Methylovirgula sp. 4M-Z18: one gene and its partner. Each later gene encodes a partner of the first gene's protein in a complex. Links are inferred from orthologs where the notes say so. Each region holds a gene or a part of one and is shown in the gene's direction. Other genes may lie near its edges. The genes, in order: scpA and V9T28_RS07485.

Evidence for each region.
Region 2: the proteins of scpA (region 1) and V9T28_RS07485 are in contact, whole or in part, in a crystal structure (PDB 8DPB), measured with the Methylorubrum extorquens proteins. The link is inferred for Methylovirgula sp. 4M-Z18 from one-to-one orthologs. Residues at the interface, in SOR27001.1 of Methylorubrum extorquens: Glu577, Glu578, Asn579, Asp580, Gly581, Arg582, Arg583, Arg585, His596, Ala604, Ser605, Ala608, Asp609, Gly611, Phe612, Asp613, Val614, Asp615, Ile616, Gly617, Pro618, Leu619, Glu625, Arg628, Gln629, Val631, Glu632, Asn633, Asp634, Glu661; in SOR26638.1 of Methylorubrum extorquens: Arg20, Ala21, Ala24, Arg25, Thr28, Ser32, Arg33, Arg34, His37, Thr98, Gly99, Gly100, Ser101, Ile102, Leu103, Lys106, Thr107, Ala110, Ala113, Ile114, Asp115, Arg116, Ala118, Phe119, Ile120, Arg121, Pro122, Pro124.

What each region holds. Positions count from the first base shown.
Region 1 is NZ_CP149574.1:3,102,996-3,114,573, forward strand. What follows is about bases 3,423-6,341. They hold scpA (methylmalonyl-CoA mutase), read left to right. Parts: upstream 3,423-3,763; coding sequence 3,764-5,920; downstream 5,921-6,341. Other genes in these bases: V9T28_RS14395 (DUF817 domain-containing protein), read right to left, coding at 3,423-3,594; V9T28_RS14405 (alpha/beta hydrolase), read right to left, coding at 6,148-6,341. In the rest of the region: V9T28_RS14380 (DUF2267 domain-containing protein), read left to right, coding at 55-408; V9T28_RS14385 (EVE domain-containing protein), read left to right, coding at 465-965; V9T28_RS14390 (methylmalonyl-CoA mutase family protein), read left to right, coding at 962-2,734; more of V9T28_RS14395, read right to left, coding at 2,674-3,422; more of V9T28_RS14405, read right to left, coding at 6,342-7,398; V9T28_RS14410 (hypothetical protein), read left to right, coding at 7,439-7,633; V9T28_RS14415 (DMT family transporter), read left to right, coding at 7,655-8,512; V9T28_RS14420 (asparaginase), read right to left, coding at 8,496-9,509; V9T28_RS14425 (hypothetical protein), read right to left, coding at 9,524-9,721; V9T28_RS14430 (MBL fold metallo-hydrolase), read left to right, coding at 9,848-10,753; V9T28_RS14435 (bifunctional metallophosphatase/5'-nucleotidase), read right to left, coding at 10,902-11,578. UniProt on the Escherichia coli protein: Catalyzes the interconversion of succinyl-CoA and methylmalonyl-CoA. Could be part of a pathway that converts succinate to propionate.
Region 2 is NZ_CP149574.1:1,636,359-1,647,974, forward strand. The notes cover bases 4,322-7,278. They hold V9T28_RS07485 (ArgK/MeaB family GTPase), read left to right. Parts: upstream 4,322-5,301; coding sequence 5,302-6,255; downstream 6,256-7,278. Other genes in these bases: ppdK (pyruvate, phosphate dikinase), read left to right, coding at 4,322-4,837; V9T28_RS07480 (secondary thiamine-phosphate synthase enzyme YjbQ), read left to right, coding at 4,886-5,305; V9T28_RS07490 (VOC family protein), read right to left, coding at 6,272-6,802; V9T28_RS07495 (cell wall hydrolase), read left to right, coding at 7,123-7,278. Outside these bases: V9T28_RS07470 (glycosyltransferase family 4 protein), read right to left, coding at 1-1,463; more of ppdK, read left to right, coding at 2,159-4,321; more of V9T28_RS07495, read left to right, coding at 7,279-8,334; V9T28_RS07500 (C13 family peptidase), read left to right, coding at 8,459-9,181; V9T28_RS07505 (DUF4260 domain-containing protein), read left to right, coding at 9,249-9,638; V9T28_RS07510 (LysR family transcriptional regulator), read right to left, coding at 9,652-10,539; V9T28_RS07515 (L-threonylcarbamoyladenylate synthase), read right to left, coding at 10,870-11,616. UniProt on the Escherichia coli protein: Binds and hydrolyzes GTP. Likely functions as a G-protein chaperone that assists AdoCbl cofactor delivery to the methylmalonyl-CoA mutase (MCM) ScpA and reactivation of the enzyme during catalysis.

The sequences.
Region 1 (11,578 bases):
GACCGTCGGGTCAGATTGGCTATTAGTTTATTTGTAAACTATTGGGAGTGCATGATGGAGGAACTCGTTCAGCGCCTGAGCGCAGCGGCCGGGATCGACCAGGAAACGGCTGCAAAAGCCGCAGGCCTGGTATTCGGTTTCCTGCAGAAGGAAGGCCCCGCCGACGAGGTCAATGCGGTCTTCGGCAAGCTGCCGGGCGCCCAGGACCTGATCGCCAAGGCGGGCGGCGGCGACGACGGCGGCATGGGCCTGATGGGCCTGGCCGGCCAGCTCACCGAAGCCGGAATCGGCATGGGCGACATGACCACGGTCGGCAAGGAGATTTTTGCCTTCGTGCGCGAGAAGGTGGGCGAAGACGAAGTCGGCGCTATCGTCGGGGCGATTCCCGGTCTGAGCCAATTCGTCTGATCCTGACAACTCCTGACAATTGGGGCGCTTAAGATCGCGGTCGAAAGGATTGATCCATGACCCGCGATCTTTTTGGCTCCTGCCCCACTCCGCAACAGCATTGGATCGCGGTGGCCAGCGCCGACCACGTCGCGCGCGGCCGGGAGCAAGGCTTCATGCAGGTCTGTCACGGCAAGGCCGCGCCCTTGCGGCGCATCCGAGCGGGTGACGGCATCGTTTATTATGCGCCGGTGCAGCGCTTCGGTGGCCACGATTGCGGCCAATCCTTTGTCGCCATTGGTAATGCCGCCGATGATCTCGTTTACCAGACCGACATGGGCGGCGGCTTCCTGCCCTGGCGGCGCGGCGTGATGTGGCTGGCGAGCCAGCCGGCGGCCATCCGCCCCCTGCTCGACCGGCTTGAGTTCACGCGTGGACAAAAATCCTGGGGATATGCCTTCCGCTTCGGCCTGCTGCAGGTTTCGGCGCATGACATGGGGCTGATCGTCGAGGCGATGCATGTCGGGGCTGCGGACCTCTTTTCACCTGGCGCAGGCCGTGCCAAAACCGTTCGATGACCGAGACTTTTCCCACCGCCGCCCACGCAGAATGGATGAAACGCGCCGAAGCCGCCCTGAAAGGCGCTGGGCTGGAGCGGCTGACATCCGTGACGCTGGACGGGCTGAAGATCGCGCCGCTTTATCCGCATCAGGCCGCCGGCCCACGCGCGCTCAAGGCCAAGGCGGGGGCGTGGGTGGTCGCGCAAAAGATCGACCATCCCGATCTCGCGCAGGCCAACACGCAAATTCTGGAAGATCTGGAAAACGGCGCCAACGGGCTGGTCCTGGCCTTTCGCGGCGCGCCGGCCGCCGGCGCCTTCGGGTTGGATGTCGCCAGCGCCGCCGACTTTGCCACCCTTTTGCGCAACGTCCTCCTCGATCTCATCGCGGTCCGTTTCGATGCCGGCAAGAACGCCGCATCCCTCGCCCGCCTCTTCGCCGAATACGCCAAGACGCACGAACTCGATGCCTCGCGCCTGTCGATCGATTTTGCGCTGGATCCGCTGCTCGGCGATGCCGATGCGCTGATCGCAGCCGCCACCAAATTGCAGGCACAAGGCTTCGGCGGACCCTTTTTCATCGCCGACGGCCGCCATTGGCATGAAGCCGGCGCGAGCGAAGCGCAGGAGCTCGCACTGACCTTGAGCGCCGCCCTCGCGACGCTGCGTCAGCTTGAGAAGGCCGGCTGGCCGCTCGAAGCGGCTGCGGCGCAGATTTCTTTCGTGCTCGCGGCCGACGCCAGCGAATTCCTCACCCTGGCGAAATGCCGGGCGCTGCGCCACCTGTGGGCGCGAGTCGAAGAGGCCTGCGGACTGACGCCGGCGCCGCTCCGGCTGCATGCGGAGACCGCCTGGCGCATGCTCACCAAACGCGATCCTTGGGTGAATATCCTGCGCGGCACGATCGCGTCCTTCTCCGCCGGGCTCGGAGGCGCCGATACGATGACCGTCCTGCCCTTCACCACGGCGCTGGGTCTTGCCGATCCCTTCGCCCGCCGGATCGCGCGGAACACGCAGACAATCCTGCTCTGCGAATCCAACCTCGGATGGGTAAACGATCCGGCCGCTGGCGCCGGCGGGTTTGAATCCCTGACGGCGAACCTGACCGAAAAAGCGTGGGCGATCTTTCAGGCGACCGAACAGCAAGGCGGGCTTTTCGCGGCGCTGGCCGCCCAAGGCCCGCAAAAGGCCATCCGCACCGTTGCGGCCGAACGCGACAAGCGCATCGCCAGACGGCTCATTCCGATCACCGGTTCGAGCGAATTCGCCGATCTCGAGGAAACGCCTGTGACCGTGCTGCAACCGGGCGAAGCGGTGCGCGAAGGCTTGCCCGGCCTCGCACCGCATCGCGATGCGGAAGCGTTCGAACAGGTGCGCGCGCGCGCCGACGCGATCCTCGCTCAGAGCGGTCAACGGCCGCGCGTGTTTCTCGCCAATCTCGGCCCGCTTGCGGCTTTCACCGCTCGCGCCACCTTCGCCAAAAACTTCTTTGCGGCTGGCGGAATCGAGGCTTTCGGCAATGATGGCTTTACGACGCAGGAGGCTCTGGCCCAGGCATTTCGCGAGTCCGGCTGCACAATCGCCTGCTTGTGCTCTTCCGATTCTGTCTATGCCGAGCAGGCGCTCGCGGCCGCCAAGGCACTCATCGCGGCCGGAGCCGAGTCGCTTTATCTCGCCGGCAAGCCCGGTGCTCTCGCCGACGGCTTGGCACAAGCCGGTGTGACCGACTATATTTTTGCGGGCTGCAATGCCATCGAGGTTTTGCAACGCCTGCTCGCCGGCGCATAGGGTATCGGCCTGTTCACCAGCGTCACCATCGCATAGCTGATGATGAGCAACAGATACCACGATCCGAGCTTGCCGAAGCCGACCATTGACCACGCCACAGATTGGCTCGGATAAGTCCAAGTCCTGGTCAATGTGCCGATGTTCTCGGCCAGCCAAAGAAAGAACGCATTGCAAAAACACGCTGTCACAAGCGGCATTTTGCGATGCGCGCGCCAGACCCGGAAATGAATCCACGAGCGGCGGAAAATCAGCGCGGCGGCGATGAAGAGGACGACACGCATGTCGCCAATGGAACGAAGCGTGAAGAAATTCAGATAAATGCCCGCGGCAAGAAGGTAGACTTGCCAGAGCGGCGGGTGCCCTGTGAAGCGAAAGTCGCAGACGCGCCAGACCCGCGTAATATAACTGCCCACCGACGCATACATGAAACCGCTGAACAGCGGCACGCCGCCGATATGCAAGAGACTCGGTTCGGGATAGATCCATGAACCGACCGCGGTTTTGTAGATTTCCATCGCCGTGCCGACGATATGGAACAAAGCAATCACCTTCGCTTCGTCCCATGTTTCCAGCTTCCAGCGCAGCATGGCTACCTGAAGCGCAATGGCCGCAAGGGTGAGAAAATCATACCGCGCCAGACATGCGCCTTTCGGATAGAACCAGGCTGTTGCAATCAGAAGCGCAACCATGGCGCCGCCGAACAGGCACGCCCAAGCCTGCAAAATGCTGAAGCGCATAAATTCGTAAAACGCCGAAGCCGCCGCACTACGTTCGGCCCGCGCCTCAAGCGCCGCGATAAAACCGGCAGACTGAACTCTCCGTCCATCTGCCGCCGGCTCGCGCAATTGCCCCAGTGCCACATTCGTCATCACGCGCCCTTTCCGCTTGCGGCAGCAGAGTGTCGAGCGAAAAGGCGCGCGGCGTGGCATGAATGTTGCGCGCATGTGCAAAAACGCGGCAAAAATCCAGGATGCGCGGCCCTGCACTTCCGTTTATAGTGCGGAATATCGTGTTGACGGTGGAGCGACTGTGAGCCGTATTCCCAACTTCTCCGAGATTGACTTCCGCCCCGCAGCAGCCGGCGATGCGACCGCCGCGACAGCGCCATGGATGACGCCCGAGGGCATTGCGGTCAAACCGATCTACACAGAAGCGGATCTTGCGAATTTGAGCTTCGTCGACGGCTATCCGGGCGTCGCGCCTTATGTGCGCGGCCCCTATCCGACGATGTATGTCAACCAGCCTTGGACGATCCGGCAATATGCCGGCTTCTCGACGGCGGAAGATTCCAACGCCTTCTATCGCCGCAATCTCGCCGCCGGCCAGAAGGGTCTCTCCATCGCCTTCGATCTGGCGACCCACCGCGGCTATGATTCCGATCATCCGCGCGTCGCCGGCGATGTCGGCATGGCGGGCGTCGCGATCGATTCCATCCTCGATATGCGCACGCTGTTCTCCGGCATTCCGCTCGATCAGATGAGCGTGTCGATGACCATGAACGGCGCGGTCCTGCCCGTGCTCGCGCTCTATATCGTTGCGGCCGAGGAGCAAGGCGTCCAACAGGCGCAATTGTCGGGCACGATCCAGAACGACATTCTCAAAGAATTCATGGTGCGCAACACCTATATCTATCCGCCGCAGGATTCGATGCGCATCATCGGCGATATTTTCGCCTATACGTCGGCGCATATGCCGAAATTCAATTCCATTTCCATCTCTGGCTATCACATGCAGGAGGCCGGCGCGACACAGGATCTGGAACTCGCCTATACTTTGGCGGACGGCAAGGAATATATCCGCGCCGGCCTTGCCGCCGGCCTCAGCATCGATCAATTCGCGCCGCGCCTGTCGTTCTTCTGGGCGATCGGCATGAATTTCTTCATGGAGGTCGCCAAGTTGCGTGCAGCGCGGCTGCTGTGGACCGATATCGTCAGCGCCTTCCTGCCGAAATCGGAAAAGAGCCTGCCGCTGCGCACCCATTCGCAGACCTCAGGCTGGTCGCTCACGGCCCAGGACGTCTTCAACAATGTCATGCGCACGCAAATCGAGGCCATGGCTGCGACACAGGGACATACGCAAAGCCTGCACACCAACGCGCTCGACGAGGCGCTGGCGCTGCCGACCGATTTTTCTGCCCGTATCGCGCGCAACACCCAGCTCTTCCTGCAGCAGGAGAGCGGCACGTGCCAGATCATCGATCCATGGGGCGGGTCCTATTATGTCGAGCGGCTGACGGCGGAGCTTGCGGCCAAGGCGCGCGCGCATATGGACGAGATCGAGGCGCTCGACGGCATGGCCAAAGCGATCGACGCAGGCATTCCGAAATTGCGGATCGAAGAAGCGGCGGCCAAGACCCAGGCGCGTATCGATTCCGGCCGGCAGGTCGTGGTCGGCGTCAATATGTTCAAGCCGCAAGCGGAAACGCCGATCGAGGTGCGCACCGTCGACAATTCCGCCGTGCGGGCGCGGCAAATCGAGAAGCTGCAGCGCCTGCGCCAAGAGCGCGATGAAAACGCGACGCAACAGGCGCTCGATGCGCTGACGACCGGCGCGACATCCGGCGGCAACCTGCTCGATCTGTCCATTCAAGCGGCGCGCGCCAAGGCGACGGTCGGCGAGATTTCGGCCGCGCTGGAGAAGGTTTTCGGCCGCCATCGCGCCGATATTCGCGCCATTTCCGGCGTGTACAAGGCAGAGGCCGGTGGCGAGGCGGACGATGTCGCACGTGTGATGCAGATGACCGCCGCGTTCCGCGAAAACGAGGGCCGCCGCCCGCATATCCTGGTGGCGAAGGTCGGCCAGGACGGGCACGATCGCGGCCAGAAGGTGATCGCCTCCGCCTTCGCCGATTTCGGTTTCGATGTCGATATCGGACCGTTGTTCGCAACGCCCCAGGAGGCCGCGCAGCAAGCCATCGAACGCGACGTCCATGTCGTCGGCGTCTCCTCCCTTGCGGCGGGCCATTTGACCCTGGTGCCGGAGTTGAAAAAGGCGCTCGAAGCGGGCGGGCGGTCCGATATCATGATCGTGGTCGGCGGCGTCATCCCGCCGCAGGATTTCGATTCCCTTTATGCCGCAGGCGCTGCCGAGATTTTCCCACCCGGCACGGTGGTCGCTGACGCAGCGACGCGGCTGCTGGAAGATTTGAACGAGCGCCTGGGTTATCAGCAGAAGGCGGCACGGTAGGAGGCGATCCCTTCTCTCGCAGCGAAGTCGGTTGCTGCACGCGCACCTCCCCGTCATTGCGAGGAGCGTAGCGACGAAGCAATCCATCCCCCTACGATGCAGGTGTTTCCGCCGCCAGGCCGTTCCGGCGAGGGCAAAACAATTCAGATTGGGGGATGGATTGCTTCGCTTCGCTCGCAATGACGGCGTAGTAGACGATTCAGTTGCGCGAATAAATCATGCCGCCCTCACAACGTCGGCACATCCGATTGCTGCTGCGCCGGTTGTGCGGCGGTCGGCTGCGCGGCAGGCGTCTGCGCCGGTTGCGCGGCGGCCGGTTGCGCGGCGGGCACCGGTTGTTGGTCGATCGGTCCCGACTCCTTGCCGTCGCCGTCGAGCACCGCCATGGATTGTTGGCTCTGCGCGCCCGGTGTGGCGAGCTGCGCGCCGATCTGCCTCAGCACGGCGGGCGTATCGGCGTAAGCGCCGTGATGGATAAACCCATCCGCCGCGTCGGTGAGGTCGTAGACGCGCACGCCCATCTTGGACATTTCGTCGCGCACACCCGGATTGTTAAGGTCGAGCGCGCCGACCCGCGCACGCGAGCCGGCCAGGGCCGAAGACAGCGAGAGTGCGCGGTCGTTGCTAGCCGTGAACACCGAGACATGCGCATTCTGCCCAATCCGCACCATTTGTCCCTTGAACACTTCGAGGTCGATATCGGGCGCTGCCAGCATCACCTCGCCCAAATGGCCGCCCAGATCGCCATGCCCAGCAATGGCATTCTGGCGCAGCGCTTCCATCGCGAGCCAGGTTCCCATCGAATGGGCCAACACATGCACGCGGCCAACACCAGGGGTCTGCGCGATCGTCCAGAGCAGTTTTTCCAGCGCATCGCGCGAGGCGGTCGCCCGCTCCTTGTCCGATCCATAAGCGAGCAGCCCCGAGCCAGACGGCCACGTGAACAGCACGGGCACGCCGCCGAAGCGGCCATCGGTCACAAGCTGCACCGCGCGATAGCGCGCTTCGTCGAGCCCGGTGTTGAAGCCATGGACGAACACCAGCACGTCGCGGTTCGTGCCGACGCGGCCCGAGATGTTGGTGGCCAATTCGTTCTGGAATTCCTCAGTGTCCAACGTATGGCGCCGGACCATCGCGAAATCCGACGCCGGATTGTCGGCGCCAAACGTCGCGCGCTCGATCACGCCGGCATGGTGGTTGGGCGGCACAGAGATCATCGCCAGCGAAAAATTCATGTCGCCTTCGGCGAGATTTTGATTGGCGGCAGCGCCCTTCTCGCCCTTGCGGGTCGAGGCGACGAACAATGGCACCTCGTCGGATTGCGCGCGCGGCCCGGACGCAAACAGCGCCGTGGACCCGGTGAAGCTGCCAAGCTGCGATGAATCGCAGCCGCTCAAACCAAGCGCCGTGCCTGCCACGGCCAACATCACACCAAGCGCTCTGCCGCGCACCCCCACCGCCACCATCGTCGCCACCATCTCAAAACCCTACGGATTACGCCCCGAAGGGTCGCGCTTCATGCCGGACAAAATTGTCGAGAACTTGGCGAAAAACCACAAATTCCGTCGTCTGCCGCCATGGTGTCGGGTAATTCAAGGGGCAGAGTCTCCAGAGCATTTTCCAGAAAAGTTGTTCGACTTTTCGATTAAGAAAATGCGACTAGACAAAAAATTAGAGCATTTTCCGATTCTGAAAGAACGGAAAATGCTCTAAGCAACCGAAAATTAACCTTCCATGAAGCTCGCCAGCCAACGCCCTTTCCTTCTTGCCGTGCTCGGAATCGGGTGCCTGTGCATCATGGACATGCTGATCAAGCTGATGTCGGCGCAATATGGCACGATGCAAATCGCGTTCATGCGCTATGTCTTCGGGTCGATCGGCACGGTTGGTCTCTTGGCCTGGCGCCGCCCGCCCTGGCCCTCGCGCCAGGCCATGCGCTCGAACGCGCTGCGCTCGATCATCGTGGTGGTCACGGCGACGACATTCTTCTACGCCTTGAGCGCGCTGCCGCTGGCCGAGACCGTGACGCTCTCCTTCCTCGCGCCGCTGTTCATCGCGCTGCTGAGCAATTTCTTTCTCGGCGAGCGGCTCGACCACCGGATTCTCATCGCCCTCGTCATTGGCTTTTTGGGCATGCTGGTGATCGTCGGCGGCAGTCTCGGCGGCAAAAGCTACGAAGGTCCCGCGCTGTTCGGCGCGCTTGCGGCGCTGGTCTCGGCCTTCTCCTATGCCGCCAGCATGGTGGCTTTGCGCGACCGGGCGACGAAGGACGCCATCGAAACCATCCTTTTTTTTCAGAACACCGGGCCGGCAATTATGTTGGCCATACCGGCGCTTTACACGTGGACGCCGATCACCTGGCCAGCCTTCGGCTTGTTCCTGATCCTTGGCGTCCTCGGCTTGTCCGGCAACACCATGCTCGGCCTGGCCTATGCGCGCGCCGAAGCCGCGCGGCTTGCCTCGCTCGAATATACATCGTTGCTCTGGGCCTCGACACTCGGCTTCCTGGTGTTCCACGAAGTGCCGTCGCTCATGACCGTGGCCGGCGCGGCGCTCATCATCTTCGGCGCGATGATCACGAGCCGCCGGTGAGCGGTTCGGTCGCGCGGATCGCCCCGACCTCGATGCCGTTCCAATTGACGAGACGCGGCGCGAGACGCGGTGCAAGCAGCAAGCGCTCCTCGTCGGAGAGCGGCAAAAACCGCTGCAACGCAGCCGCCATCATCATTTCCGCCGCGCGCGTCGTACCGTCATCGCACTTGATCGCAATGCCGAGCCCCTGGCTGGGCAAGGCCGCACAGAACACGCCTTCGGCACCGGTCTTGGTGAACGCTTTCGCCCGCAGGACGCTCATCACGTCGGTATCGAACCGATTGCGGCCGGCCACCATGTAAGGATGCTCGGCGACAGCCGCGCGAATCCGTGCCGCCGCTTGCGCGCGCTCGGGCGCGAACCCCGTGCCCGTCCCGAATTTTGCAAAACTCTGCGCCAGCACTTTAAGCGGAAAAGCATAGGTTGGGATGGAGCACCCGTCGGTGCCGGCTTGCGCATCGTCAAGCACGATGCCGGTGACCGATTCCAATGCGCCTTTGACTTCGCGCATCACCTTGTGATTGGGGCTCACATAGCCTTCCGGATCTTCCTGCATATAACAGGACAGGCAGACGAAGCCTGCGTGTTTGCCCGAGCAATTGTTGTTGAGCGCGGTCGGCTTTTCGCCGCGCGCCGCCATCGCGCGCGCCACCGCCTCGTTCATCGGCCATTGTACGCCGCATTCGAGACAGGCGGGATCACGGCCGGCTTTTGCCAACATCGCCGCGGACGTCTCCGCATGGACCGGCTCGCCGGAATGCGAGGCGACCGCAAGCGCAATTTCCGCTGCGCTGAGGCCGTATTGATCAGCGGCGCCGCTCTCGAGCAGCGGCAAGGCCTGAAGGGCTTTGACCGCCGAGCGCGGAAAAATCGCGGCTTCGACATCGCCGAGCGCCAGCAGCAGACGCCCCGACGCATCGCTCACCGCGATGGCCCCGCGATGCCGGCTCTCGACCCGATCGCCACGCGTGACTTCCACCAGAACCGGATTTTCCATCGCGCGTGACCCTTCTAGTTCGACGTGTCGAGCGGCACGCAATCGCGCCGGCCGGAATTGATGCAATCTTCGATTGCGCGCTGCTTTTGCAAATAAAACACGAGCCAGACGGCGACGAGCGCCACCACGATGGCAACGGCTATGCCGGCCAGATTGGCCCGCGAACTCGGCCGGTTGTCATCATCATCATGTCGATTGTTCTGCGACGCCATGTCGGTTCCAAATCGTTAAACCGCGCCCTTGAGAGCCCTATAGGACGGGCGCCCGGCGCTTGCAACCCGGGCCTGGGGCTTTAAAACCTTGGTCGGACACTTCCTTGACCTGACGGCGCATGCTCCATGACCGATATTCCCTTCGACCGCTCGATCCCGCAATCGCCCGGCGAGGTCGCGCAAATCTCACCGCTCGTGCGCCGTGTGGTTGCGGGCAATGCTGGACCGTTCACCTTTACCGGCACTTGCAGCTATATCGTGGGGCAGCGCGATGTCGTGATCATCGATCCGGGCCCGGACGATCCGGCACATATCGGGCGCTTGCAAAGTGCGATCGCGGGCGAACGGCTGCATGCCATTCTCTGCACCCACACCCATCGCGATCATTCGCCGGCCGCGCGCGCCTTGCACGACGCCACGGGCGCGCCAATCGTGGGCTGCGCCCCCCACCATGCGGCCCGCGCCCTGGCGCAGGGCGAGCCCAATCTCCTCGATGCGGCCAACGATCTCGCCTATCGTCCCGATCGGATTTTGGCGGACGGCGAGCACTTCGACTGGGGCGGGTTGACGCTCGAAGCGATCGCAACACCCGGCCACACGATGAACCATTTGACCTTCGCCTTTGCAGCCGAGAACGCTCTGTTTTCCGGCGATCATGTCATGGCCTGGTCGACCAGCATTGTCGCGCCGCCGGACGGCGCGATGGGCCCTTATATGGCCTCGCTCGAAAAACTGCGGCAGCGCGAGGAACGCCTCTATTGGCCAGGCCACGGCGGGCCGGTGCGCGAGCCAAAATCCTTCGTGCCCATGCTGCTCGGCCATCGCCGCCAGCGCGAAGCCGCGATCCTGGCGCGGCTCAAAGCCGGCGACCGTTTGATCCCGGAGATCGTTTTGCAACTTTACATCGGCCTCGATCCGGCGTTGCGCGGCGCGGCTGCGCTTTCGGTCTTCGCGCATTTGGAAGATCTCGTCGCACGCGGATTGGCCAAGACGGAGGGCGATGCGACGCTGGACTCCGCCTATTCGGTTTGATGCCGAGCTGCCGCGAACGCATGCGATATCCGCGACTGTCATCCCGAGCTTGTCTCGCAATCATAGCGGACATTTTTCCCGACAACCGTGGGTCGGGCCGGGATAGCATTGTGGCCTTCTTATAGGTCCAAGCTTATGACCATTGGTATTACTGCACCACCACCCGCCCCTCGACCGTCTCGTTCACCGTGCCGAGCTTCTTGATGTAATCCATTACATCGTTCGCCATCAGGCTGTCGCCCGTATCAGCCGTCGCGTTCTTATCCTGCAAGGCCGTGTAACCATCGCCGCCGCGCAACATGAAATCGTTGGTGGCGACCGTATAGGTTTTCGCGTCGTCCAGCATCTGGCCATCGATCTCGACCGATTGCACTCGCGCGCCCGCCGGCGCCGCCGCGCTGGCAATAATCTTGAGACCGGAGACTTGCGGGAAGCGGCCGGCGCGATTTTCGAATTGCGACAGACCGTTTTCGAGCGCGGCCCGGATCGCCTTGCCGGAAATTCTCGTCACCGTGGTTTTGTTGCCGAAGGGTAATTCGGCGAGAATGTCGCGCCGCGTCAGTTGCGTGCCGGCTGGATATTGCTTGTTGGCGCGAATGCCGCCGCCGTTGGTGATGGCGCAATCGGCATTCGTCTTGGTGCGCAAGGCGTCGGCGACGAGATTGCCGATCGCGGCTTCGCCGCCGCGCACCGTCGCCGAGCGGCTGTCGAGCGGCGCGCCCAACGCGCCGATCACCACGTCGAGTTCCTTGGACAGATCGGCCTCGAGATGTTTCACCAGCACCTGGACATCGGCATCCGGCGTCAAGGTCGTACTGTCGATGA
Region 2 (11,616 bases), 1.5 Mb from region 1 along the record:
AGCACATGTGTCGCACCGTCCGGCATGCCCGCGGATGGGAGCGAATTTGTAATGTCCGCGCCGTTGTGGACCCAAGTGATACGCAGTGAATGTTCTTGTTCGCGAGGCTGTTGCGCCGTCCACGACGCAAACTCATCCGCAACAGCTTTTGAAACGCATATCGCTCCGTCGAATTGGCTGATTGTTTTCAGCCATTGCCAATGGAGCCGATAGACCATGTCGGGATCGGCCTTGTTCATGCGGAAATAGTGCGGGAGCAGAACGGGGAGCAAATCGTGGACAGTGAAATACAACCGGACGCCGAGAGCGCTCAGGTATCTATAATAGTCGGACTGACCGATGACGACATCGTGTTGCAGGTCGAGGCCGAGAAAGACGTCCCCCGCGCAAGGCTCGATCGGCGCGTCATCGAGCTCGGACAGACCCAGATCGAAGAATGAATTGGCAAAGCGGCGCGCATAATAATAGCCGGTACGGTCCGCATGCGCGTAGACCGGTTCAACGCGCCAACCTGCCGGCGCATTCTCGTACAGGGCTTTGAGAACGCTGCGCGTGACGCGCTGAACGCCGGTCTTGGCATCGAATTGAACGATGCCCGAAATGTCGACGAAGATCTGCGGTTCAACGTTTCGCGGAAAACTGGCCGCGATGGCTTGGGCCGTTAATCGCAGGTCTTCGCCTAATGGTCGCTCGCACTCCAGCTCAGCGATGGCGTGCAGGAGCGCCGGTGCCGGCTGGCGCATATCGTTTGCGGAGAATGGTGGTTTGGGATCGCCTGTCTCGCTCCGCTGCATTGTCGAGACAAGATGCTCGTAAGTGCGCAACATCCGTTGTGCGATGGCTTCTTGATCGGAAGCTGCGGCCCGATCCAGTGCCATGGCGGCCAAATCATTGCGCGCTTCGTCTCGCGCGGCCGCCGGAATGTCCAAAGAGAGCTTGAAGGCCGGGTCGCAGAGGAGGGCTATTTCCAGTTCCTCATGGTGCGCGCTCGGCAGGGCGCCGTAAGCACTAACAGCATTCGGTGAGGGAGAGGCCGCGGTAGCCGGTTCATAGCGGAGGATTGCGGTTGCGTATGGGCGCTGCATGCTAGGGGCGAAAGCCGGCGCCTGATCGGTGTTGTCGTGCGCCGCGAGACGGATCTCCTGGACGAGATCCGGACGCAGCTTCGCCAGGAAAGCGTCGCGAATAAGCTGCGACACCTGGTTGCGCTGACAACTCGCTTCCGGATTGGCCGAGGTCAATGGCACGCTTTGCCAGGCCAAAATATTGCCGGGCGGCAGAAAACGCATCAGCGCATGACGAAGAAAATGGGCGCTCTCCGACTGCGTCGCATCCAACAGGGTAAAAATCTCGTGCGTGCCCCGGTGTGTGAAAAGGGTTCGCGCGAGCGCGAGCGAATATCTGCCCACGTCAGAAGAGCGGCCGTGCAATTGTGCGGCCGCCAGATCGATAACAATACGCATATCAAAAGCCTTTTTTGCTCGATTCGATCATCTGAATCAGAAGCAATTCAATATTCCTGGCGTGGTCTGAAATCGGAAGCAGGAGGGTCCTTGCGTCGCCGCTTGGCGTATCGGAAAGTGCCTGCTGTGGCGAGAGGTCGCGAACAAGCGCGGTCGCCCCGGGGATCGATTGCGCAAGGCGCCGCGCTGCGGCGCGGAAATGGGGGCGTTGAGAGGCTTCGCGCCGCAGCCGGTCGAGAAGCGTGACGGCAAATCTGTGCGGCCGGCTGCCGGGGGCAAGGCGGCCCCAGGCATTCAGGCCGCTGAGCAAATGGCGCAGGGGCCCGGTCAACCGCAATGCAGCCCGTCTGCTGCTATCGGGCGACCGCGTCTGATCATTTGCCGCAGAAGAGTCTAAGCGATCCATTGGTCCAGATATTGCTAACTAATGTACTGCCGCGTCGTCATACCCGCTGAGTGGTTGGGGTGTCCATAGTTTATCGTCGAGGGCATTGCTGCGGCGGAGAGCGCATCTGCTATTGCCGACAAATCGGGCGCAATTTGCCTCTTTACCGGCCTTTAGAATTGCTTTTCGCCTTATTTTAAGCAAAACATTCATCCATTTCGCAGGTGCGAAATAATCGATTGGGGCTCTTAGGCCTTTCGGCCGGGAGCAGAAGGGCGCGTGCGTCCTGTAAGCAGCCGAGGGGGAATGGATGACCAAATGGGTATATACGTTCGGGGATGGCAAGGCGGAGGGCAATGCCTCGGGACGCAACCTGCTCGGCGGCAAGGGTGCCAATCTGGCGGAAATGTCCAATCTCGGCCTGCCTGTGCCGCCCGGTTTCACGATTACGACCGAAGTATGTACCTATTTTTACGCCCATAGCCGCACCTATCCAGAAACGCTGCAGGGCGATGTTGATGCTGCTCTGGCCCATATCGGCACGCTGACCGGCCGCCAATTCGGCGATGACGTCAATCCGCTTCTCGTCTCGGTCCGTTCCGGCGCCCGCGCGTCGATGCCCGGAATGATGGACACGGTGCTCAATCTCGGCCTCAACGACGCGACGGTTCAGGCGCTCGCCAAAAATGCCGGCGATGAGCGCTTTGCCTACGATTCCTATCGCCGTTTCATTCAGATGTATTCGAATGTCGTGCTCGATATCGATCCGCACAATTTCGAGGATGTGCTGGAAGAATATAAGGAGCGCAAAGGCTATGTGCTCGACACCGACCTGACGGCGGCCGATTGGCAGCGTCTCATCGTCGACTATAAGAAAATCGTCGAGCGCGAGAGCGAAAAGCCGTTCCCGCAAGATCCGCGCGCGCAATTGTGGGGTGCGATCGGCGCGGTGTTCTCGAGCTGGATGAATGCGCGCGCGATCACCTATCGCCGCCTGCATGATATCCCTGAGAGCTGGGGCACGGCGGTGAATGTACAGGCCATGGTGTTCGGCAATATGGGCGATACGTCGGCGACAGGCGTCGCCTTCACGCGCAATCCCTCGACCGGCGCGCACGAACTCTATGGCGAGTTTTTGGTCAATGCGCAGGGCGAGGATGTGGTCGCCGGCATTCGCACGCCGCAAAACATCACGGAAGCGGCGCGCATCGCTGCCCAATCCGACAAGCCGTCGATGGAGACGGTGATGCCGGACGTCTACAACCAATTCGTGCGCGTGACGCAATTGCTGGAAAAGCATTATCGCGACATGCAAGATCTCGAATTCACCGTCGAGCGCGGCAAATTGTGGATGCTGCAGGCGCGCAGCGGCAAACGCACCGCGAAGGCAGCTTTGCGCACTGCCGTCGAGATGGCTAACGAAGGCTTGATCACGCGCGAGGAGGCGATCGCGCGTGTCGAGCCAGCGGCGCTCGATCAGCTCCTGCATCCCACCATCGATCCGAAAGCGCCGCGCAAGATTCTGGCAGCCGGCTTGCCGGCCTCGCCCGGCGCGGCTTGCGGCGAAATCGTGTTCTCGTCCGACGATGCCGAACAATTGAAGGGCGCCGGTCGCAAAGTCATTCTGGTGCGCGTCGAAACCTCGCCCGAAGACATTCACGGCATGCATGCATCAGAGGGCATTCTGACGACGCGTGGCGGCATGACGTCGCATGCGGCGGTGGTCGCGCGCGGCATGGGCAAGCCCTGCGTGTCGGGCGCAGGAACGGTGCGCGTCGATTATGCCAACGAAACCCTGTCGGTGGCGGGCACGACGTTGAAGAAAGGTGACATCATCACGATTGACGGCACGTCGGGTCAGGTCTTGATCGGTGCCGTCGCGATGCTGCAGCCGGAATTGTCCGGCGATTTCGGTACGCTGATGGGCTGGGCCGATGCGGTGCGGCGCATGAAGGTGCGCACCAACGCAGAGACCCCGGCGGATGCGCGTGTCGCCCGCACCTTCGGGGCTGAGGGGATCGGCCTGTGCCGGACCGAGCATATGTTCTTCGAGGATGACCGCATTGTCGCGGTGCGCGAGATGATCCTGTCGGACAACGAGAAGGGCCGCCGCGCGGCGCTTGCCAAGTTGCTGCCGATGCAGCGGCAGGATTTTGCCGAATTGTTCGAGATCATGTCAGGCCTGCCGGTGACGATCCGTCTGCTCGACCCGCCGCTGCATGAGTTCCTGCCGCATACGGACGAAGAGATCGCCGAGGTGGCGAAGGCGATGAATGCGAGCGCCGAGAGGCTCAAGCAGCGCTCAGCCGACCTGCACGAGTTCAATCCGATGCTCGGCTTCCGCGGGGTGCGTCTGGCGGTGGCGTTCCCGGAAATCGCAGAGATGCAGGCGCGCGCGATCTTCGAGGGCGCGATCGCGGCCAGCCAAAAGACCGGCAAGGCGGTCACGGCCGAAATCATGGTGCCGCTCGTCATGACGAAGGCCGAACTCGATCTCGTCAAGGCGCGCATCGACGCCATGCACGCGGCGGTGAAGCAGGAGACGGGCGTCGACGTGCCGTATCAGGTCGGCACGATGATCGAATTGCCGCGCGCCGCGCTGCGCGCCGGCGACATTGCGCAGACGGCAGAATTCTTCTCGTTTGGCACCAACGACCTCACGCAGACGACGCTCGGAATTTCGCGCGACGATGCGTCGTCGTTCCTTGGGCCTTACACGGCGAAGGGCTTGCTGCCGCACGATCCGTTCGTGACGCTCGATCAGGAGGGCGTTGGCGAATTGGTGCAGCTTGCCGCCGCGCGCGGCAAGGCGGCGCGGCCGGCGATCAAACTCGGCATTTGCGGCGAGCATGGCGGCGATCCGGCCTCCATCGCCTTCTGCGAGAAGGCCGGTCTCGATTACGTCTCTTGCTCGCCCTTCCGCGTGCCGATCGCACGGCTCGCGGCGGCGCAGGCGGCATTGGGCAAAAAGGCTGCGAGCCAAGCGTAATGGAGTTAAGCTGCGCCGGATCCTATCCATGATTGAGGACGGGCCCTAATGCGGCAAGCTCAAACGACGCTCACGATCGAGACGAGGGGCATCGCCCTTTACGACTTTACCCACGATGTCGCGCGCGCTGTGACGGCGAGCGGCATCGCGACCGGTCTCGCCACACTGTTCTGTCGTCATACGTCTGCATCTCTGCTGATTCAGGAAAATGCCGACGCCACGGTGCAGGTTGATCTGCTCGCCTATTTTGCCCGTGTCGCGCCAGAGGACGAGCATCTCTATACGCATCGTCTCGAAGGCCGGGACGATATGCCGGCGCATCTGCGCGCTGCGCTGACCCAATCGCATCTTGCCATTCCGATCGGGAACCGACATCTGCTTCTCGGTACATGGCAGGGCATCTATCTCTTCGAACATCGTCGCATGCCGCACAGCCGCGAAGTCGTCGTGCACGTGATCGGAGAATGAAAGCCGACATGGCCTCGCAGGCATCTCCCCTCGATCTGTCGTCGTTGCGCGTGGGTGGTAAGCGCGCGATGGCGCGGGCGCTGGCTGCGATTGAAATCGGCGCGGGTTCACCGGAGCTCGCAGCTTTTCTTGACGCCTGCGTCGCGCATCGGCGTGCGCATATGATCGGCCTCACGGGGCCGCCCGGCGTCGGCAAATCGACGCTCAGCAATGCGCTCATCCGATCCTGGCGCGCGAGCGGTGCGACGGTAGGGGTCATCGCCGTCGATCCGTCATCGCAGCGGACGGGTGGGGCGCTGCTCGGAGATCGTGCACGGCTCGCAACCGACCCGGAGGATCGAGGCATCTTCGTGCGCTCGATGGCGGCGCGCGACCGGCTCGGCGGACTCTCCGACCATGCCATCAGCGCCGCGGTCATCATGGGCGCCATCTATGATTATGTGCTGATCGAAAGTGTCGGCATCGGCCAGTCGGAGGCGGATATTTCGCTCGTCGCCGACAGCGTGATCCTCTGCATTCAGCCGGGATCGGGCGATTCCCTCCAGTTCATGAAAGCCGGCATCATGGAAGTCCCCGATGTCGTCGCCGTGACCAAGGCGGATATGGGTGCGCCCGCCCAGCGCGCCAAGGCCGAAGTCGAGGGGGCCTTGACCCTCGCGGCGCCGGTTTCATCCTGGAAGGTGCCGGTTGTCGCCGTGTCGGCGACAACCGGCAGCGGTCTTGACGGCCTCGCGGCGGCCCTCAACGCCCATGAAAGCTGGATGGATAGCAGCGGTCAGCGCGTGCGCCGTCGTGTCCTGCAGCAGCGCGGCTGGATCCGAGAGGCCATCCGTGTGCGCTTCGGCAGCGAGGGTTTAAACGCCGCCGCAAGCCTTGAGCAGAATGAACAAAAGCCGTTTCAAACGGAGCTGTCTTTGGCGAAAAATCTGATGCGGCGCTATCAACCCTGATTGCCGCGCCAGCACTTCAGCCCTCGAGTTCCGGTTCCTTGAGCAAATCCCTCGGGTCGAAGGCATAGGTCCCCATGGTGATTTCACCATCCGGCGTTCGGGGCCATTGGTCGCGTGGGCGGTCCCAATAGAGTTCGACGCCATTGTCATCAGGATCGCGCAAATAGAGGGCCTGGCTGACGCCATGGTCGGCCGTGCCTTCCAGCGGAATCTGAGCGGCGACGAGGCGCCGCAACGCGTCGGCCAGCGCCGCGCGGGTGGGATAAAGAATGGCAAGATGAAAAAGCCCAGTCGTCCCCGGCGCGGGCGGACTGCCGTCCTTGCTCTGCCACGTGTTCAAGCCGATGTGGTGATGATAATCGCCCGCCGAGATGAAGGCGGCCTGATCGCCGATGCGTTTGATCAGTTCAAAGCCAAGGACGCCGGTATAGAAGGCGAGGGAGCGGTCAAGATTTGCGACTTTCAAATGGACATGCCCGATGCGCGTGCCCGGATCGATCTTGCGCGGTGCAAGGCCTGGGTGCGGGACAAATTTTTGCTGCGGCATCGATCATCCTCTGGTGACGGCATGTTTTGGCATCATGGCAGCGTGGTAAGATAAGCACAAGCGGCCGGAATCTTTGAAGATTGCCTATTCTTCTTTCCGGGGACGGCCGTTCTGCCGTGGCGCGATCGGCTAGCATGGAAGCGTCAATGGGCTTTGCCAGAACTGTAGCGGACTTTGCTGCGCCCTGGATTAACGCTTCCGCAAGGATAATCGGCGATAAATCACATGCATCACATAACGCATGTGTCTGTGACATTTGCGCCACAGAATTTCTCGCTGATTCGGCGTTCGCGCAGTCGTCCGCCAGCATGGAACGGTATATGGGTCGTTTGCGTTTGCATTGGGCTGTCGGGACATTCGCGCCGTGGTGTGTTGCCACAGCGTTGCTGATGTCCTTTACCGCCGAGGCGGGGCAAGAGCCGCACCCATTCGGCGCCAGCGTGCTACGCTTCAATTCGACCGAGGCGCCCGCCGATTTGATTCCAAAATCGCATGCACATGCGTCTGTTTCGAACGCGATGATCGTGGCTCTACCGCAAAACGACATTGTGCGCCGAGCCGCAACGGCCATGCGTGGCTCCAGCGAACTGGACGAACCCAGCGATGGGCCGCCGCCGCGCATCGTGCTTAAGGGGCGGGGGCACGCGGCGCCGATCATCGTCGACGATCACAAATCCGCGCCGCTCGACATTGTTCAGGCGGGTTCGGCGACGAGTTGGGACGACTTTGTCGCCGACGCGGACGCAAGCAATCACGCACCTTTCGCCGTCTCGGACGATTTTCGTGTCGCCGTTTCAGGCTTCACGGCGGAAGAGCCACAGACTGCCGCGGAAGACGATGTCCAGACGTTGCAGCCGACGCCGCAAGCCGATCTCCTGTCGTTGCAGGGCCTCAACACCGCCAGCGCTCGCCGCGAAGCCAATGTGAAGCGTGCGCAAAACGGTGCGACCCCGGCTGTGCCGCGCGCCATGGCGCTCAATTCGACGACACCGATGGCGAACGACTTCATGCCCGTCGAAGTCGCGTCCTACAGCAGCGCCGTGCCGCTCGGACCGGACGCGACGCTCGTGCCGCGCAGCGATGGCGGGCGTCCCGACTATACGTCGCTGATCGATTCCGCCAACCAGGACAAGGAACTGCGCTGCTTGGCCGAAGCCGTCTATTTCGAGGCGCGCAGCGAACCGGAGCAGGGCCAGGCAGCGGTGGCGCAAGTGGTGCTCAACCGGGTGAAGAGCGGCCTCTATCCGACGAGCGTTTGCGGCGTCGTCTATCAGAACCGCAGCCATTATATGGCCTGCCAATTCTCCTTCGCCTGCGAAGGCAAGTCGCTGCGCATCACTGAGCCAGATTCTTGGGCTACGGCCATGCGCGTCGCGAAAAGCGTATGGGACGGCTCGACCTATGTCGCTGACGTCGGCGGCGCGACGCACTATCACGCGAATTATGTGGCGCCTTACTGGGCACGAAGCCTCAAACGCGTCGACAAGATAGGCCATCACATCTTCTACGAATTGAAGCCCGGGCAGACGTGAGCGTCGCTGTGATGTGACGCACGAGATCACCTGCCGAAACGTGTTGGCCGCCTGGCACTGGATCGACTTTTGCCCCTTAATGGCCCTACATTGCCGACCGGATGATCTCAACCGGTTCGCGCCCATGCCGTTCTCACGCCTTGCTGTCAAATTCGGAATTTTACTTGTCTTCCTTCTCGCGTGTGGGACCGCGCTGGCGCAGGACTCGCGTCGCGTGCATGTCGTTGCCTATGCTTTGTGGGGCGACCAGAGTGTCTTCCGCAGCGAGGCGACGTTGGCTGCGGATATCGTCCTGCGCAAATATGCACACGGCGACAAGCTTGTGCGGGCCAATACGCGGCGGGATGGCCCGGCCACGGCTGAACAACTGGTCTCGGATCTGCAAAGGATCGGCGCGAAGGCCGATGACGAAAACGATGTGTTGTTTCTCATTCTGACCTCGCATGGCGACACGCAAGGCATCGGCATCGTGACGCCGCGGCGCGAGCAATTGTTGCCGCCCGCCGGCCTCAAGGCTCTTATCGACGAGAGTGGCATTCGGCACCGGGTGGTGATCATTTCGGCCTGTTATTCGGGCGTTTTCGTGCCTGCCTTGGCCGATCCGAATACGTTGGTGATTACCGCTGCCGATGCGGACCACTCCTCGTTCGGCTGTCGTGACGGCGCGAAATGGACCTATTTCGGCGAGGCGTTGTTCGATCAGGCGATGCGGCGCGGCGGCGGCTTGAAAGATGTGTTCGCTACGGCAAGATCCTTGATCGCCGAACGGGAAGCGGCGGAAGGTTTCCCACCTTCCAATCCGCAAATGGCCGGCGGCGAAAATGTGCTGCCGTTGCTCGACCAATGACGGTCACTGCACTGGCTTAGGACATGTTAAGTTCACAATACCTGTTTGCGTCGCCAAAGAACGGGGAATGAATGTGGATAGGGTCGTCTCTTGGCAAAAATTTGAGGGAGCAATCATCTTCTTTGCGGGAATATTATTGTTTGTTTTCTTCCATTCTGAGTTGCCGTGGTGGATAGCGCCTTTGGTGTTTCTTGCTCCAGACCTCAGTTTCGCGAGCTATATTTTTGGTCCAAAGATTGGAGCTTTCGGTTACAACTTAGTGCACGTCTATGCTTTTGGTGCAGTGTTTATGACTGCGGGCATGGCCTTTTCGCTACCAGTCTTGAGCGCTCTGGGCGGACTTTGGTTCGCCCATTCCGGCTTTGATCGGATGCTTGGCTATGGATTAAAATCAACAGAAGGTTTTACCTTTACGCATCTTGGTCTGATCGGAAAGTCATCCGATCCCAGGAAATGAAGAGGACAAACATCTAGCCGCTGCCGTTTTCCCCCTCCAACAGTTTGCGATACCGCGCCAGCTTTGAGCCGACGCTTTCCATGAAAACGCGAACGCGCGCGGCACGGCGCAAATCGGGGTGGGTGAGGATCCACAATTCGTTGTGCAACTCGGGCACGGTGCCGCCGATGCGCACAATGTCGGCGTTGGCGTCGCCGATGAAGCAGGGCAGGCACCCGCAGCCAATGCCGGCGGCGACGGCCTCGGCAAGACCCAGAACCGTGCTGACGCGATACACGACGTGCTGCATGTTGACATTGTCGTGCATCCAGCGCGCTGCCGAAAGGCCCGACAGATTGGCGCCAAATCCGACCCACGGCACGGTTTTCTCTTCGGCTGCCTTTTCGTCCATGCTCTTGGGGCGATAGAGCGCCCAATTGATCGCGCTGATCCGGCGGCCGAACAGGGATTCCGGGGGCTTGTCGGTCGCGCGGATGGCGACATCGGCATCCCGCCGTGCCAGATTGAGCGTCTGATTGCCGACAATCAGGTCGAGACGGATGTCGGGATAGGTCTTGCAAAAATCAGCGAAGATCGGCGTCAGCAGATGCATAATCATCGTGTCATTGGTCGTGACGCGCAATTCGCCGGAGGGCTTCACGTCGCGGCCCGCAACCTTGCGCTCGAAGTCCAGAATGTCCTCATACATCCGCCCGGCGAGCGTCGTCATTTCTTCGCCGGCGGCAGTCAATGCGTAGCCCGCCCGGCCGCGCTCGAACAATCTTACCCCGAGCGATTCTTCCAGGGCGCCCAGACGCCGAAAAACGGTGGAATGGTTCAGTCCTAGCGCTTCCGCCGCGGCGGCGAGGGTTCGAGTGTCCGCGATAGCTTTTACGAGACGAAAATCATCCCATGTGGACATGCTAGACATCGTGTCGCTTCCCTCTCACGCACGCACATTATCAATCCCGCCCCAGGGTGACCGGGCAAAGGCAAAGCTGCACGTGTCATTATCCGTCTGTGCGCATGGTTGCCGATGCCGCTTCCAAAATGCAATTCGTCCGAACTGCTGTCCGCTAGCCTTGCACTGCAAACCAAGGCGGCTCCCGACATAGCGACTGGGACCGCCACAAACAACGCTATAAATAATTTGTTTAAATAGCGGTGACATGTTGCGCGTCTGCAAAGTCCGCGTCAACGTCAAAAAAGTGTAAATCATGCTTTTTTGAGCGGGGATTGTGCGAAAAATCAATCAAATCCGGGGTGCCGCCGCCCGCGCAAGCCGATCGTTAATGGCCTCGCCCAGGTCCGTCATGGGGATGGGGGCGACGGCAATTGTCGGAGCGCCCGCCGCATCGAGTCGGTGCAAGTAGGCGAAGAGATGCGCCGCGCCTTCCATGAGGTCCCCCGCGGGGGACAGGTCGAGATAGGGCCCTTGATGGCCGGCGAGTTGGCCGGCGAAATCGAGAACGGCGTCGTCGGGCCTGGGCTGGAGTACTCCGAGCCGGACGGCCGCGCGCGGCGCGTAATGGGACACGAGTTGACCCGGCGCGACTGGCGCCACTTGATCGTCGGCACAACCCGTCGAGACATGGGTTAAGGGCGCGCGCAATACCGCCTCGATTTGGGCACGGGTGACACCGCCAGGACGCAGAAGAACCGGATGCGGATCAAGGCAGGAAACAATCGTCGATTCGACGCCGACTTCCGTGGGGCCGGCATCCAGAACGAGATCGATACGGCCTGCGAGATCGGCGAAGACATGCTGCGCGCTCGACGGGCTGATCCGGCCGGAACGATTGGCCGAAGGGGCTGCGACGGGGCGGTCCACCGCCCGCAGCAACTCTTGCGCGACCGGATGCCGCGGCACGCGCAGTGCGACGCTCGCAAGCCCAGCGCGGGCGAGGGAAGACACGGTAGCGGTGCCTGCAAGCGGAACGACCAAGGTCAGAGGCCCGGGCCAGAAGGCCTGCGCGAGCCACAATGCCGCGCCGTCGAA